Regions from separate parts of the Parageobacillus sp. G301 genome, predicted to be linked through region 2. Evidence: predicted binding sites of a transcription regulator. Region 2 holds the regulator's gene; the other holds the start of a gene.

The links. Region 2 encodes LexA, which represses DNA repair genes until DNA is damaged. Its sites were predicted from a motif close to CGAACATATGTTCG; they were not measured.
Region 1: a site for LexA is predicted at 4,694-4,707, ahead of QSJ37_RS01955 (DNA polymerase IV). Genes of this name have one in related genera too.

Annotation. Positions count from the first base shown of each region.
Region 1 covers NZ_BSDB01000001.1:353,671-361,528, reverse strand. Annotated here, with positions in the region: gene QSJ37_RS01975 (hypothetical protein) at 11-511, opposite strand; gene QSJ37_RS01970 (QueT transporter family protein) at 776-1,261, shown strand; gene QSJ37_RS01965 (DUF3307 domain-containing protein) at 1,459-2,325, opposite strand; gene QSJ37_RS01960 (SatD family protein) at 2,346-3,038, opposite strand; gene QSJ37_RS01955 (DNA polymerase IV) at 3,203-4,429, opposite strand; partial or broken gene QSJ37_RS01950 (DUF2243 domain-containing protein) at 5,804-5,881, shown strand; gene QSJ37_RS01945 (DUF3231 family protein) at 5,928-6,440, opposite strand; gene QSJ37_RS01940 (YjcZ family sporulation protein) at 7,224-7,319, shown strand; gene QSJ37_RS01935 (hypothetical protein) at 7,460-7,582, opposite strand; gene QSJ37_RS01930 (hypothetical protein) at 7,697-7,858, opposite strand, start outside.
Region 2 covers NZ_BSDB01000001.1:968,123-975,980, reverse strand. Annotated here, with positions in the region: gene glnA (type I glutamate--ammonia ligase) at 1-1,302, shown strand, start outside; gene lexA (transcriptional repressor LexA) at 1,356-1,979, opposite strand; gene yneA (cell division suppressor protein YneA) at 2,132-2,437, shown strand; gene QSJ37_RS04945 (YneB family resolvase-like protein) at 2,456-3,109, shown strand; gene QSJ37_RS04940 (DUF896 domain-containing protein) at 3,316-3,546, shown strand; gene tkt (transketolase) at 3,673-5,679, shown strand; gene sirA (sporulation inhibitor of replication protein SirA) at 5,835-6,272, shown strand; gene QSJ37_RS04925 (YneF family protein) at 6,360-6,572, shown strand; gene QSJ37_RS04920 (ABC transporter transmembrane domain-containing protein) at 6,686-7,858, shown strand, end outside.

The sequences.
Region 1 (7,858 bases), 610 kb from region 2:
CTTAATTTCATTATAATGGAAGAAAAAGGTGAATTATGAACACACCCACAAAAATCATCGCCGTCGTTAAATGAAATTTTCGACGAAAACCGGAAGCTTTTTTATGGCGGAGCACTCCTGCGAACAAAGTAAGTGCTAGCATGAAAATCGCAAAATATCCGGTTATCATTTTTGGATGAAAAAATCCGATTATTTCTCCCAACTGAAAAAGCATAATTCCTGCATGAAGCGCGATAAGGCTTGTTCCTGCTAAAGCAATGGGAATATGTGTCCTCATCATTTTTCGTGACAGGTTGCTTAATGCAACTTTCACGTTACGCACTTTCGATTTTCTAATGACAAGAAATATAAAGTACATGTTAACGTTAATGAGAAACAATAATATAGCTAGCTGAGCGAACAGTTTTCCTAATAAAATGACGGTGGAATCATACGAATGAACGCCCCATATATACAGTACAGAACCAATGATGAATAACACATTAATGATTATCCAAACATAATACGGCATACGAACCTCCAACGATTTCGGGATAAATAGGATGTAACAAACAGCGAGTCGTCTCCCTATACATTTTGTCACACTTTTCTTTTAGAATAACATGATTAGAATGGTATTATCCTTATTTATCCCGAAAAAGAAAACAATCATTGCATTTCCTTCTTTTCTTGATAAAATAATAAATGTTGCTTTTTTGCCACACCATTTTGCCACACCATGTATACCGATGGTGCCTTTTTTGTATATACCTTAACGATGTAAGGGGAGAAGCATATGAACATTAGAACGATCGTCGTAAACGGCATTTTAGCAGCCGTGTACATCGCGGTGACAATGCTGATTCAGCCGTTTGGATTTACTAACGTACAGTTTCGCGTGTCGGAAATGCTGAATCATCTTGTCGTGTTTAATAAAAAGTATTTCTTTGGCATTGTGTTAGGCGTCTTTTTTGCCAATCTGTTTTTCTCGCCGATGGTGGCGTACGATCTCATTTTCGGGGTCGGGCAGTCGGTTATCGCCCTTCTGATCACGATTTTTTCGATGCGGTATGTGAAAAATGTATGGGCGCGGATGGCCGTCAATACGCTGGTATTTACGTTTACGATGTTTTTGATTGCGTGGGAGTTAAAGCTGGCGTTTGACCTGCCATTCCTTTTCACGTGGCTGACGACCGCCGCAGGCGAATTTGTCGTCATGGTGGTTGGCGCGCCGATTATGTACGCGGTAAACCGGCGGGCCCATCTGGATAAATTAGTATAAATATAAAGCGGCAGGGGTTACCTGCCGCTTTTTCTTACATTAGACGAATTTAGGCCGCTAGTTTCTCTACCACTGCTATCACAATCGGTATGGTTCTTTCCTTACAACATCCCCTTCATTTTCTCAATAATCAGGAATGATGGAATGCGTTTATTAAAGATGTGATAAATGATAGTTTCATAGTCGCAAGAGCGGATTCACCAAATCTTTGAAGCAACTATTCCTAGCAAAATGCCAATAATGGCGCTTGACAAAGTACCAATAAGATAATACTCGGCAAACTGTTTATGTTCGAATTGCTTGAAACGGGTTAATGTTTTTAACGCCGCTAAAAACGCCAGTCCTTGCGGCATATCCATCATCATAAAAATAATGATCAGCGTTCGTTCTAACATGCCAATGATTTGGCCGATTTTTGCGGGAGAATCATGAAAAAATTGTTCTGTTTTTACGGTGGTAATTTCGACTTCCTGTCTTCCGTTATTCTCGTGTTTTGTTTTTACTTCAATTTTTTCATCGGATAAACGATAAATGCCTTCCTGAAGCTCATAATTTGGCACCATATTTTGTAACAAAATTTGAAGAAAATGGCCAGCGCCATAAGTGGCTAAGATGAAAACACAAATCGTAGCGACGATTTTTTCATCCGTGTCCCAACCTTCCAAAAAAGATGGTATGCCGTTTTCTAATAACCATGCTGGAATGACCATATCATAAAAAACGATCCAAATGGTTAAAAAATGAAGTATCTGGTCAATAAGAAATAAAAATGCCCGACTGCCTGTTCCTTTCAACTTATCATTCCATTTGATTTTGCCGTAGTCAATGAGATAATGACAAATAGAAATAAGCAAAATGACTTGTCCAAGCAATAGAAAAATAGAGAGATGAAATGAATGGTGCACAAACATCATCATAAGGCTGGCGATTGCCATTAAAACGATATGAATGGCGATATGTTTGCCTAGAGCGACAAGCGGTTTATCCTTTCTTTCTTTAACTAATCGATCCGATTGGAAAATAAAATCTCCCAGCAAATGCGCCACATAAAAATATACCCACAAGATGATCGCTCCTTATGCGTCTATTTTAAAAGCTTTTCATACAAAAGTAGCAATTGAGTAAAGCTGGCTTCCGCCGCTTTTACTTTTTGATAATCGGCGCGCTTTAGCAAATAACTGACAGTAGAAATGGGCGATTTGTACCCTAAATGGTTTCCAATTTTTTCGTATGTCCATTCAGGGAATTGCTCGATCAGGCGAATAACTTGTTGCTGTTTGCTTGTCCATTTTCGTTTGGTTGATAAGATAAACCCTAATAATGTATTCAACGGTTCGGAAGGAACGGATTCGGATAAAATATAAAAACTCGTCTCCGCTTCGGCTTCATTCCAAATCTTTATTTTGTCGCTCTTTTCTTTTAGGTGTTGATCTCTCGCTTCAAACGCGTATAATATTGCGCTTCCGTTTATCGCATGAACATCGGTTATATTCGTCGTTTCCAGTTTTCCAATGCCAATTCCTAGATAAAACGGGCATCGATGCAAATGAGATTGTTGCAATATATAATCAATAAGTGGATATGCGACAGCAAAGTTTCCGATGACTCCAATCAGTTCATCTCCATTTCGAATCGTAAATGGAACGAGTAAATCTTGATGGAATCGCTGATTGATCATCTGTTGATATTCGTTCAAGATACTTAGTAGACGTCCCTTTTCCATCTGTCTGGACTTTTTGACATCCGCAGCAAAACAGATAGCTGGTGTTGGTTTCATAGCATCCCTCTTTTTGTTGATGTATATGTATCAATATTACCATTGTTGTTAAAAAAACATCAACATATCTTTCTGAAACGAGTTCTCTATAATTAGCGATACATAAACTTTTCGTCTTTGAAACAAGGCAAGAACAAGGATGACTAACGCTATCACTTCTATCGTTATAACGATTTTCCATTATCACCGCTTTTGTCTCTGAAAAGTTCAGATCCTCTTTGAATAATACTATTACCGAATTTTTGTTGCAGCTGCTCAATCGTATTCCATAACGCTTCTTTTTTGGCTTCTTCTTCAAAGTGAAACAAGTCTAATTGTTTCACCGCCTCTTTTTTATCAAATACGTCTACGGCGGTAATTCCTAACAGTCTTACCGGATTGCCGTTCCAATGGCGTTTTAATAAGTAGACGGCGCGCTGAAAAATTTCTTCCGCCTCCTGGAACGGATTTCCCCATGTTTTACTGCGGGTGATCGTTTGAAAATTGCTGTAGCGGATCATAATTTGGACGGTGGAAGAGACGACGCCTTTTTGTTTCATGCGATTGCTGACGGATTGCGCCAAATCGCGCAGCACTTCAAGAAGAATCCGTTCTTCTGTCACATTGCGGGAAAGCGTTGTGGAGTTTCCGATGGATTTCCACTTTTCTCCTGATTCTGGATCAACAGGACGGGGATCAATCCCATTAGCCCACTCTTTTAATCGAACCCCATTGATGCCAAGCAAATTTTGTAATGTCACTTTTTCCGCCTTTGCCAATTCGCCAATCGTAAAAATGCCGATACTATTTAATTTTTTTGCCGTTTTGTCACCGATGCCATGCATCTTCTGAACAGGGAGAGGCCAAAGTACTTTCGGCACATCGCGTTTGCGCAGCACCGTGATGCCCAATGGTTTTTTCATGTTGCTTGCCATTTTGGCTAAAAATTTATTTGGTGCAATTCCAATGCTTACAGGAATATGTAGCGTCTGTAACAACCCTTTTTGAATTTGCTCCGCGATATCCAACGGTGAACCAAGCAAATAACAATCGGTGATATCCAAGTATCCTTCGTCTATCGAAGCGCGCTCTAAAACGGGTGTAAACGTTGCTAAAAACTGAAATACTTTCTCACTTATCTCGCGGTATAAATGAAAATCGGGTTTTAGAACAACAAGTTGCGGGCACCTTTTCTTCGCTTCCCATAATGGCATTGTCGTATAAATACCAAAACGCTGTTTCGCGATATAGTTCGCCGCTAACACAACTCCTTTTCGTTCTTTCGGATCTCCCGCTACAACAACCGCTTTTCCTTTTAATGAGGGGTCTCGAGCGATTTCGCAGCTGGCGAAAAACGAATTACAGTCGACATGGAAAATTACTCGGCTTCGCTTTTGGTACGTTGCCTCCATGTTATTTTTCCCCTTTTTTAAACTGCTCCCACTTTCACTTTGTTTAGATAATCCCTTCTAACGAAGAGAAGTTGACCAAGCTCTATGTACCGTTTCAGCAATGAATGAGAGTTCCTTGTACGTTGGACTCAACATGCTGGCGTATTGCGAAAGCTTAGCTTTTCGATCAGCGTGAATGTATGATGGTGGAAAGTTTCACGTAACATCCCCTTTCTCCATCTCTTTCTTGTTCAAAAAACAATCTGCATAAGATAATTCAATTATAGCACATATGTTCGTTATTTTCTACGTTATGGCGATTCCTCTTCCCACTTCTATTGGTTTACACCCCGCCCCAATTAGAAGTGGGAGTCATCCCGCATGGAAAAACCATTTCTTCCATTCATTTACTTTGTTGATTATTTGCTTTTTTGTTTTCATTGATTATTTAGAACATAGTTTAAATAAATAATTTTATTCTATAAAACAGCCTCTTACAGTTCAAAAATGAACGATAAGAGGCTGTCTTTGGCGCTTTGTTAATAATAAATTTTGTTAAACCGCATTTGCCAGCATGACTAGAATAGAAGAATATGATGGTTAATTGTATCGAAATACTCTAATCCTATTCATTCAATTACAGTAAATAGAGCAACCCACTTCGCTATATAAAAAATTTGTTGTAGTGCAGTATCTAGATAATTAGATAAGTAAATCAATGTTGCAGGAACCATAATAAACAAAAGATATACAAAATAAGCTGCTGTATCTCCTAACATTTCTGCACCTTTCATTTTCCATAGATGAAAATGAAACAGGGCAATCACTTTATATGTGAGATTGGCAACAGCTACATATAGCAAAGTTGAATAATATTTCTCAATGTTTTTCCAATCTCCCCTACGCCAAAATGCTAATAAGCACTACATCGCAATTATAACCTCAAACATGCTACGCACTCCTGCATTTTCCTTATCAAACTATTATCCCCATTTATTCAATAAAAAATTCTTTACAAATTATTCCTATTGAACCAAACTGATCCTTAAAATAAAAACGCCACCCCGATCCGGAGTGACACTCTGCTTCAACATATCCACGACACCATCATAGCATGTCCGAAACAAAATAATCTGTCATTTTTCTGCCAAAATTCTGCCGTTTTCCTGTCACTATGTTTTCTACATAATTTACATTATGTTGAATTAATTTTTGTTCTGTTTATTTATAAGGGCAATTTTCCTGCTAATCTTGATTATAACTTGTTTATTTGGGGAAAGATGGGGGAAGAAACGATGTGAAGGTGTAAGTGCGGAATGAAACGAAGGAGGATCGTATGACTGCTGAAAACGTGAATTTAAAAATCATTCAAATTATGCAACTCGATCTGCAAACTCGGCTCGTAATCTATGGTCAGGCCTCCTGTTCGGTCTTGGTCTAGTCGCCTTTATTGATGAAACTATTTTTCATCAACGCCAATCATAAAAAACAAAAGCTTGCGCAATCGCAAGCTTTTAGATTAACAATCCGAACTTTTCACATTGAGCGGTGGTGGAACTAGCCAACCTTTTTCTTTGTTCATTCTAAGCAATTTAGCGCCATATTGCGCTTTTTTCATGTGAAATTGACCATACATTAGAGCAATATCTTCCCTGATGCACTGCCCCATAATTGTACTACATGCCACTAAGCCGGCTGCAATATCTTTACTAAGCATTGCAGCAATTTCCGGGTCAGTAAATCTCGCGCCTGCAGGAATATCTTCCAAGCATGCTTTTGGCCGTTCTGGCGGTGATGGCGGAAGTGCTATTCCATTTTCTTTTAACAAGTTTTCTGTTTCTTGTATTTCCGGTTTTAGAACGTTTTCGATACTATCCTCGATAAATTTTTTTAAATCCTCATCACCTGTATGGTTAAGCAATGTTTGATATCCGGCTAATAATCCTTTAGCCGTCAGTAAATACGACCATACACCAAATACTTCTCCGTAGTGCATCGGCTCTTCTTTTGGATTACCGCTTAAAATTCCCATAATAACCCTCCTAACAAAATCATATTTTCTTTAGATAATATGGATTAATTGAAATACAATTATGCAAAGAAAAGTGAAGTTTTCAAAAAACTTATTGCGTTATTGGAAAACAGTGCAATTTTTGTACAAAAACTGTTAGATGATGGTACTGTCAAAATGACCTTGTTTCTTTTTACAATCTCGGCTCCTCCGCATCCAGCCTTCGAATGAGCTTTTTCAGATCTTCGATAAGCAATTCCCTCAAATACACTTCATTACTCATGACCTTGCAGAGAATATTCGTAGCCATGAGTTTTAGCTCGATAAACGTGCATTTGTCTTCCCAGTTCATCTGTATCACCTCATGGTTAGTATGAGGTGTAAGAGACAGAACTGTCATTTTGTTTCTTAAATGTGTTCTTTGGCTTCTTTCTGCCCCTTATTCACACCATGCCGTGTAATGCTCAAAAAATTCATCTTGATCGTCAAATTCCTTTAAACAGTTAGGGCAAATGAACATTATTTTTCCTCCTTTACAAGCTTCTCAATTCGTACATCGTCCCACCCGTATAGAAAAAGCCTTCTGGCTGTTCAGCTCCTCATTTTCAAGAAAATCAAAAATCGAAAGTTGCTGCATTTTTTCACCTCCCGTTTCAACAAAATGCTAAACTGATCCATCGTTTTTTTTATTACCTGTATATTCGTTTAATTCTTCAAATAAACAAAATCTAGATGTTTGTCTTATACAAACTCGCTATGTTTTACATAGGATGTACTATCCTTTTAAAACAGGAGGTTTACAAAATGTCAGGTGGCTTTAGATTCAACTTTGCTTTAATTGTTGTACTGTTTATCCTTTTAATTATTATTGGATGTAGTTGTTTCTTTGGTGGTTACTAATCTAGAATCTGTTTTAAATTTATAGGACGGGTCATTTAGATCCGTCCTTTTTTGTTTTCATTTATTTTTCCTCTTGAATAACTAGGGCAACACAATGCTATTTTTGTTTCCTCCCATACCTTTTCCAGCAATTGTTCTCCTCACTCAATAAAGTCGAAGACATTCATTTGCTCGAATGTTTCATTCTTTTCCTCTTTTGTTTCACATTCAAGCGCTTCTGTTTCAAAAATAACCTCATTTGTTTCATTTTCTTCCTCATCCACTTCTCGAAACTCCGCGAACCAGTGTAACGGGAAGCAACCGACGCACTTTTTTATTGTTTATTGCGGTAAACATACGCATGTGTCCTTGCCGGCTGTAAATAATACGTCCCTAACTTATCGCTTCCTCCAAACGAGCTTGGCTGCATGGATTTTTGAACTGTCCAATACCGGAACATTGTCCGCAGATGGCTCCGGCGGCCATTCATCTTCTTGGATGAGCTTAAATAACGATTTATGAAAACATCCTTTGTGGGCGCTTGCTCGTGAAAAATTTGA
Region 2 (7,858 bases):
ATCGTCAAAGAAGAAAACGTCAAGTATATCCGTCTGCAATTTACCGATATTCTTGGCACTGTCAAAAACGTAGAAATTCCAATCAGCCAGCTAGAAAAAGCGCTAGACAACAAAATGATGTTCGACGGTTCATCGATCGAAGGATTTGTCCGTATCGAAGAATCGGATATGTACTTATATCCTGATTTAGATACGTTCGTTATTTTCCCATGGACGGCGGAAAAAGGAAAAGTAGCCCGCTTTATTTGTGACATCTATAATGCAGATGGTACTCCGTTTGAAGGGTGTCCGCGCTATAACTTAAAGCGGATGTTAAAAGAGATGGAAGCGCTCGGATTTACCGCTTTCAATCTAGGTGCAGAACCAGAATTCTTCCTATTTAAACTCGATGAAAATGGGCGTCCTACCCTTGAATTGAACGACCAAGGCGGTTATTTTGACTTGGCGCCAACCGATTTAGGAGAAAACTGTCGTCGTGATATCGTTCTCGAATTAGAAGAAATGGGATTTGAAATTGAAGCTTCACACCATGAAGTGGCGCCTGGCCAGCACGAAATTGACTTTAAATACGCCGATGCGGTAAAAGCGTGCGACGACATTCAAACATTTAAGCTTGTTGTCAAAACCATTGCACGCAAACACGGTCTTCACGCGACATTTATGCCGAAACCAATCTTCGGCATTAACGGTTCTGGAATGCACTGCAATTTATCTTTATTTAGAAATAATGAAAACGCGTTTTTCGATCCAAATGGCGACTTGCAATTAAGCGATACGGCGCTTCAATTTATTGCCGGTGTGCTGAAACATGCGCCAAACTTTACGGCAGTGACAAACCCAACGGTGAACTCATACAAACGTCTTGTTCCTGGATATGAAGCGCCATGTTATGTTGCATGGTCCGCTCGCAACCGCAGCCCGCTGATCCGTATTCCAGCTTCACGGGGAATGAGCACGCGCATTGAGGTGCGCAGCGTGGATCCATCGGCAAACCCTTATTTAGCAATGGCGGTATTGTTAGCAGCTGGACTAGACGGAATTAAAAACAAATTAACTCCTCCGGCTCCAGTGGACCGCAACATTTACGTGATGACAAAAGAAGAACGCCTAGAAGAAGGAATTGTTGACTTGCCAGCGACATTGGCGGAAGCGCTCGAAAACTTAAAATCGGACGAAGTAATCGTTCAAGCCCTCGGAAAACATCTATTCGAACATTTCGTCGAAGCGAAAGAAATCGAATGGGATATGTTCCGAACTGCTGTTCATCAATGGGAACGCGATCAATATATGGAACTCTATTAAAAGGCAAAAGGCTATCTCGCTTCATGCGAGATAGCCTTTGTTTGTATAAATGCTTAGTGAATGACGCGATAGACGCCGATTACTTTGCCGAGAATCGTGCAATCGCGGACGATAATTGGTTCTAAATTAGAGTTTTCCGGCTGCAGGCGAATATGATCTTTCTCTTTAAAAAACCGCTTTACCGTTGCCTCATTGTCTTCCGTCATTGCTACAACGATATCTCCGTTATCCGCGGATTGCTGTTGGCGCACAATCACATAATCTCCATCTAAAATACCTGCTTCAATCATGCTGTCTCCCATCACTTCAAGCATAAAAACGTGATCTCCCGATGAAACGAGCCGTTTCGGCAGCGGAAAATAATCTTCAATGTTTTCAATGGCTGTAATCGGCTGACCGGCCGTCACTTTGCCGATGATCGGCACTGAGATGACATCGTCTGTTTGATTGGAAGTAGAAAAATCTGCATCCAAAATTTCAATGGCTCGCGGCTTTGTTGGATCGCGGCGAATATATCCTTTGCTTTCGAGACGTGCTAAATGCCCGTGTACGGTGGAGCTGGAAGCAAGTCCGACTGCTTCGCCGATTTCGCGGACAGAAGGAGGGTAGCCCTTTGTTTTTACTTCTTTTTTAATAAAATCCAAAATTTGCTGTTGCCGCTTTGATAGTTTCGTCATCCTACACACCTCTTACCACATCATTTGTTTACATTATAGCATGCAGGCATAAAAAAAACAAACATAAGTTCGAAATTTATATTGACACAAACAAATGTTCCTCATTATAATGAGGATAAAACCGAACAAACATTCTTAAGAGGTGGGATAACATGAAACGCATGTTTGTGCATTATATTATTTTTTCGGCGCTTTTATTGATGGTAATTGGGGCATTTTTATACGCGAATAAACCGATAGAAAAAGACAAATATATGGAAATTACGGTCGCATCGGGAGACACGCTATGGAAGCTGGCAAAGGAATATGAAGGACAACATCAACTTTCGACAACGGAATTTATTAACTGGGTGATCGATGTCAATCATTTGTCGAGCCAACGAATTGTCGCCGGTGAAAAAATTGTTATTCCTGTGTTAAAATCAAAAGAAGACAAATCGTTAGTCGTCAGCAAATAAAATCATGGAGTGGTTAAAGTGAAAGCGGTTATTTACTGTCGTGTCAGCACAGATAAGGGAGAGCAGGAGACATCGCTGGAACGCCAGAGAGAAGAGCTGGAGCTTCTTGCGGAAAAGCACGGCTTTGAAGTAGTGAAAGTCATTATGGAACAAGCAAGCGGCTATGAAGTAGACAGAGACGGTGTGTTTGACTTGCTTTCCACGTTGAAAGAGCAGCGGATTGATGCGCTTCTTATCCAAGATGAAACAAGATTGGGACGCGGCCATGCAAGAATCGCACTTCTCCACTGCATTCAAAAAGAGGGAGTAAAAATATATACGATCACCCATAACGGCGAAATGCAGCTATCAGAGGCGGATTCGATGGTATTAAACATTCTTAGCATTGTCGAAGAGTATCAGCGGAAAATACATAATTTAAAAATTAAGCGCGGAATGAGGCGGGCGATTGAGCAGGGGTACCGGCCTGAGCGAAATTTAAAGCACATTGGCGAAAATGCTGGGAGGGAGCGAATCGATCTCCCTGTCGAAGAAATCGTCCGCCTTCGCCATAACGGTTTGACGTTTGCGGAAATTGCTGCGACATTGCGCGGGTTTGGTTACGATGTTTCGAAAGCGACCGTTCACCGCCGCTATCGAGAATATGTGGATTCTCATTCATCGTCCATATGAAAGTATCGTTAATAAACAATCTTTTCCGTTGCTTTTTTATATAAAGATGCATCCGTTCTTCGTTTGCGGCGGATCTTTTTGCATTCATGGATTTTAAACGTCTTGTCGCAATATGCCCAAGCGTGTGATGAAGCAAGATAGTTGCGATTTCTATTTATGTCCTATAAGATGAGAGCGTAACAATACAATAATAGGTGGAGGCAAACATGTTATCAAAGCAAAAAATGGCACGAATTAACGAGTTGGCCAAAAAGGCGAAATCATCTGGTTTAACAAAGGAAGAAGCGCTTGAACAGCAGCAGCTTCGCCGCGAATACATCCAAGTGTTTCGCAAAGCGATGGAGGATATGTTGCATTCCGTAACGGTTATCGATCCCAATGGCAATGATGTGACACCAAAAAAATTAAAAGAAAGTCAAAAAAGCCGGTTTCATTAAAAGGCAAAAGAAAGCATCTTAAAACATAAAGATGCTTTCTTTTATAAACTAAAGAAATAAGTTGTACATTTCCTTTCATTTTCTATATGATAGAATTGACACTACGTTGATGAAAGGATGAAAAACATGACGCATACAATCGAAGAATTAGCGATTACGACGATTCGAACATTGTCGATCGATGCCATCGAGAAAGCGAAATCCGGTCATCCAGGAATGCCGATGGGAGCGGCACCGATGGCATATACACTTTGGACGAAATTTATGAATCACAATCCAAGCAATCCGAAATGGTTTAACCGCGACAGATTCGTGTTATCCGCAGGGCATGGATCGATGCTGTTATACAGCCTGCTTCATTTAAGCGGTTACGATGTTTCCATGGAAGATATTAAACAATTCCGTCAATGGGGCAGCAAAACGCCAGGACATCCAGAATATGGTCATACACCAGGGGTAGAAGCAACGACTGGTCCGCTCGGCCAGGGGATTGCAATGGCCGTTGGTATGGCAATGGCAGAGCGCCATTTAGCAGCTACATATAACCGGGAAAATTTTGAAATTATAAACCACTATACGTATGCGATTTGCGGCGATGGCGACTTAATGGAAGGGGTTGCATCTGAAGCTGCATCATTAGCTGGACATTTAAAACTCGGCCGCCTTATCGTTCTTTATGACTCGAACGATATTTCGCTTGACGGAGAATTAAACCTTTCCTTTTCTGAAAATGTAGAACAGCGCTTTAAAGCGTACGGCTGGCAATATTTGCGCGTAGAAGATGGAAATAATATTGAGGAAATCGCTAAAGCCATTGAAGAAGCGAAAGCGGACACGACTCGTCCGACATTGATTGAAGTGAAAACGACCATTGGCTACGGTTCGCCAAATAAAGCCGGAACATCTAACGTACACGGCGCTCCGCTTGGGGCGGAAGAGTTAAAACTTACGAAAGAAGCGTATAAATGGACATTTGAAGAAGATTTTTACGTTCCGCAAGAAGTATATGATCACTTCCGTCAAGTAGTAAAAGAAGCGGGAGAGAAAAAAGAAGCGGAATGGAATGAACTATTTGCCCAGTACGAAAAAGCGTATCCGGATTTGGCGAAACAATTGAAATTAGCGATGAACGGAGAACTTCCAGAAGGATGGGAAAAAGCTCTTCCGGTATATGAAGAAGGAAAAAGCCTGGCAACACGCGCATCTTCTGGAGAAGTGCTAAACGCAATTGCTAAAACGGTTCCGCAATTGATCGGCGGTTCAGCCGACCTTGCAAGTTCCAATAAAACATTAATTAAAGGCGCCGGAAACTTTACTCCAGAAAGCTATGAAGGGCGAAACATTTGGTTTGGCGTGCGTGAATTTGCGATGGGCGCAGCAATGAACGGAATGGCATTACATGGCGGTCTAAAAGTATTCGGCGGTACGTTCTTTGTTTTCTCTGATTATTTGCGCCCTGCCATCCGTCTCGCTGCATTAATGGGCTTGCCAGTGACGTACGTTCTTACGCATGACAGCATCGCTGTTGGCGAAGACGGGCCGACGCATGAGCCAATTGAGCATTTGCCATCGTTGCGCGCGATGCCGAATTTATCAGTCATTCGCCCGGCTGATGCGAATGAAACGGCGGCTGCATGGCGTTTAGCCGTAGAGTCAACCGATCAACCGACCGCATTAGTGTTAACGCGGCAAAATGTCCCGACATTGCCAAATACGGCAGAACGGGCATACGAGGGCGTGAAAAAAGGTGCTTATGTCCTATCTGAGGCGAAAAACGGCAATCCAGAAGCATTATTGCTTGCGTCTGGATCTGAGGTAAGCCTTGCGGTGAAAGCACAACAAGCATTAGCGGAAGAAGGCATTCACGTTTCCGTCATCAGCATGCCATCATGGGATCGTTTTGAAAAACAACCGGATGAGTATAAACAACAAGTGCTTCCGCGTGCAGTGAAAAAACGTTTAGCTATTGAAATGGCAGCTTCGCTCGGTTGGGAGCGTTATGTCGGTGATGAAGGCGATATTTTAGCCATCGACCGCTTCGGAGCTTCCGCACCAGGAGAAAAAATCATGGAAGAATACGGATTTACAGTAGAAAATGTGGTTAAACGAGTAAAAGCATTGCTTGACAAATAACAAGAAAAAGCTGTCTTCGCCTTTTCGGTGGAGACAGCTTTTGTTATGTGAAAAATCGACAATGTTAGCAAAAAAATTTTCCGTTAATAGACATATTTTTCCCTTTTGTTTTCTTATAATAGAAATAAACGAATAGAAGGAACGGGGGATGGGAAATGGTACGCTATTGGATTTATTTGCTAAATGAAGAAGTGGCAAGCTATTATCGCGATCGTACGGAAAAGATTGTCGGACTATTGCGTGAGCATCAATGCGCGAAAGCGCCGTTGAAAAGCATTTGTCGAAAACAAGTCGAATTTATTACCGAACGGTTATCGTTTTCCCGATTGGAATTAGGATTGAAACAATATTTTTCCGGCAACGTCGGCAAAAATTTAGAGCGCAATATGTTTATATTGAAAAATGAAATCGAGGATGAAGCGCTGCTTATCGTGCAAAAGCGCCGCCTACTTCTCGTCACCGACAGTTCATCGATCGCTGACGACATTTTTCGCGCGCTTGCGCAAATTTCCCCTTCTTTTTTAGCGGTCGGCGCTGATTTTGACGACTATGGTTGGCTGACTCCGTTGATGGGCGGAAGAAAATTTGCGTAAATAAAAGATTTTTGTAAGGAAATATTGTATAATACCACATGGTTTAGTACACTGTTAGATAGACAACACGAAGGAGGAAGTAATAGTATGTGGACAACGATTCTCGTTGGTGTTCTAGCGCTTATTGCAGGAACAGCGCTAGGATTTTTCATTGCCCGTAAAACGATGATGAACTACTTAAAGAAAAACCCGCCAATTAATGAACAAATGATTCGGATGATGATGATGCAAATGGGGATGACACCATCCCAGAAAAAAATCAATCAAATGATGAAAATGATGAACAATCAGCTAAAATAAACACGGACAGGCACTCGGAACGGAGTGTCTTTTTATTTTAAATAAACTTTCAAAATTTTTTTATTTTTGCTACAATAATATAGCGCATTTTACGTGACGATGGGAGAGGTTCGATGACGGTATTTCGTGATTTATTTTGGTTTTTTCGTCAGGAGAAAAAAGCATATATAACAGGAATTATTGTACTTTTGATCGTTGCTTTTTTCGAAACGATTCCGCCGAAAGTCATCGGAATTATGATTGATCATATAAAAGAAGGAACGATTACAAAAGCAATTCTCATTCGCTGGATGGTTACTTTGCTTGTTGTTGCCATCGTCCTATATGTATTGCGTTATTGGTGGCGCATTTTAATTTTTGGTTCGGCTGTGAAGTTATCGCGGCAGCTTCGCAATGAGCTGTATGCCCATTTTACGAAAATGTCGCCGTCTTTTTACCAACGGAAACGTATCGGTGATTTAATGGCACATGCGACAAACGATTTACAAGCAATTCAACAAACAGCTGGAATCGGGATATTGACGCTTGTCGATTCATTGGCGTTAGGCAGTTTCGTGCTGGCGACGATGGCATTTACGATAAGTTGGAAATTAACGATCATTAGTTTATTGCCGATGCCGATTATGGCGATTGCGACAAGCCGCTATGGCACGCTTCTGCATCAGCGGTTTTTAAAGGCGCAGGAAGCATTTTCTTCCTTAAACGATAAAGTACAAGAAAGCATAAGTGGAATTCGTGTAATCAAAGCGTTTGGCTATGAGCAAGACGACATTGATTCATTTCGCAAGCAGTCGGAAGATGTCGTTTCGAAAAACATGGCGGTTGCGAGAATCGATGCTCTGTTTGACCCGACGATTTCATTGATCGTTGGCATTTCGTTTTTCTTAGCCGTTATGTTCGGCGCAAAGATGGTCCTTGCCGGTGAATTAACCATCGGCAAGCTCGTATCGTTTACGACGTATCTCGGTTTGTTAATTTGGCCGATGTTGGCGTTTGGTTGGCTGTTTAACATTGTCGAGCGCGGGCGGGCATCGTATGACCGTGTCCGAGCGCTGCTTGACGAGAAAGAGGAAATTCAAGAGGCGGAAAATGCGATTGCTACCCCTCCAACAGGGGATATTGTTTACGATATTCAACAATTTACGTATCCGAATGAAGAAAAACCTGTTTTACGGAATATTCGCTTTCACTTACGGCGGGGTCAGACGCTTGGCATCGTCGGAAAGACAGGGGCGGGAAAGACGACGCTGCTTAAGCTATTGATTCGCGAGTTTGATCAATACGAT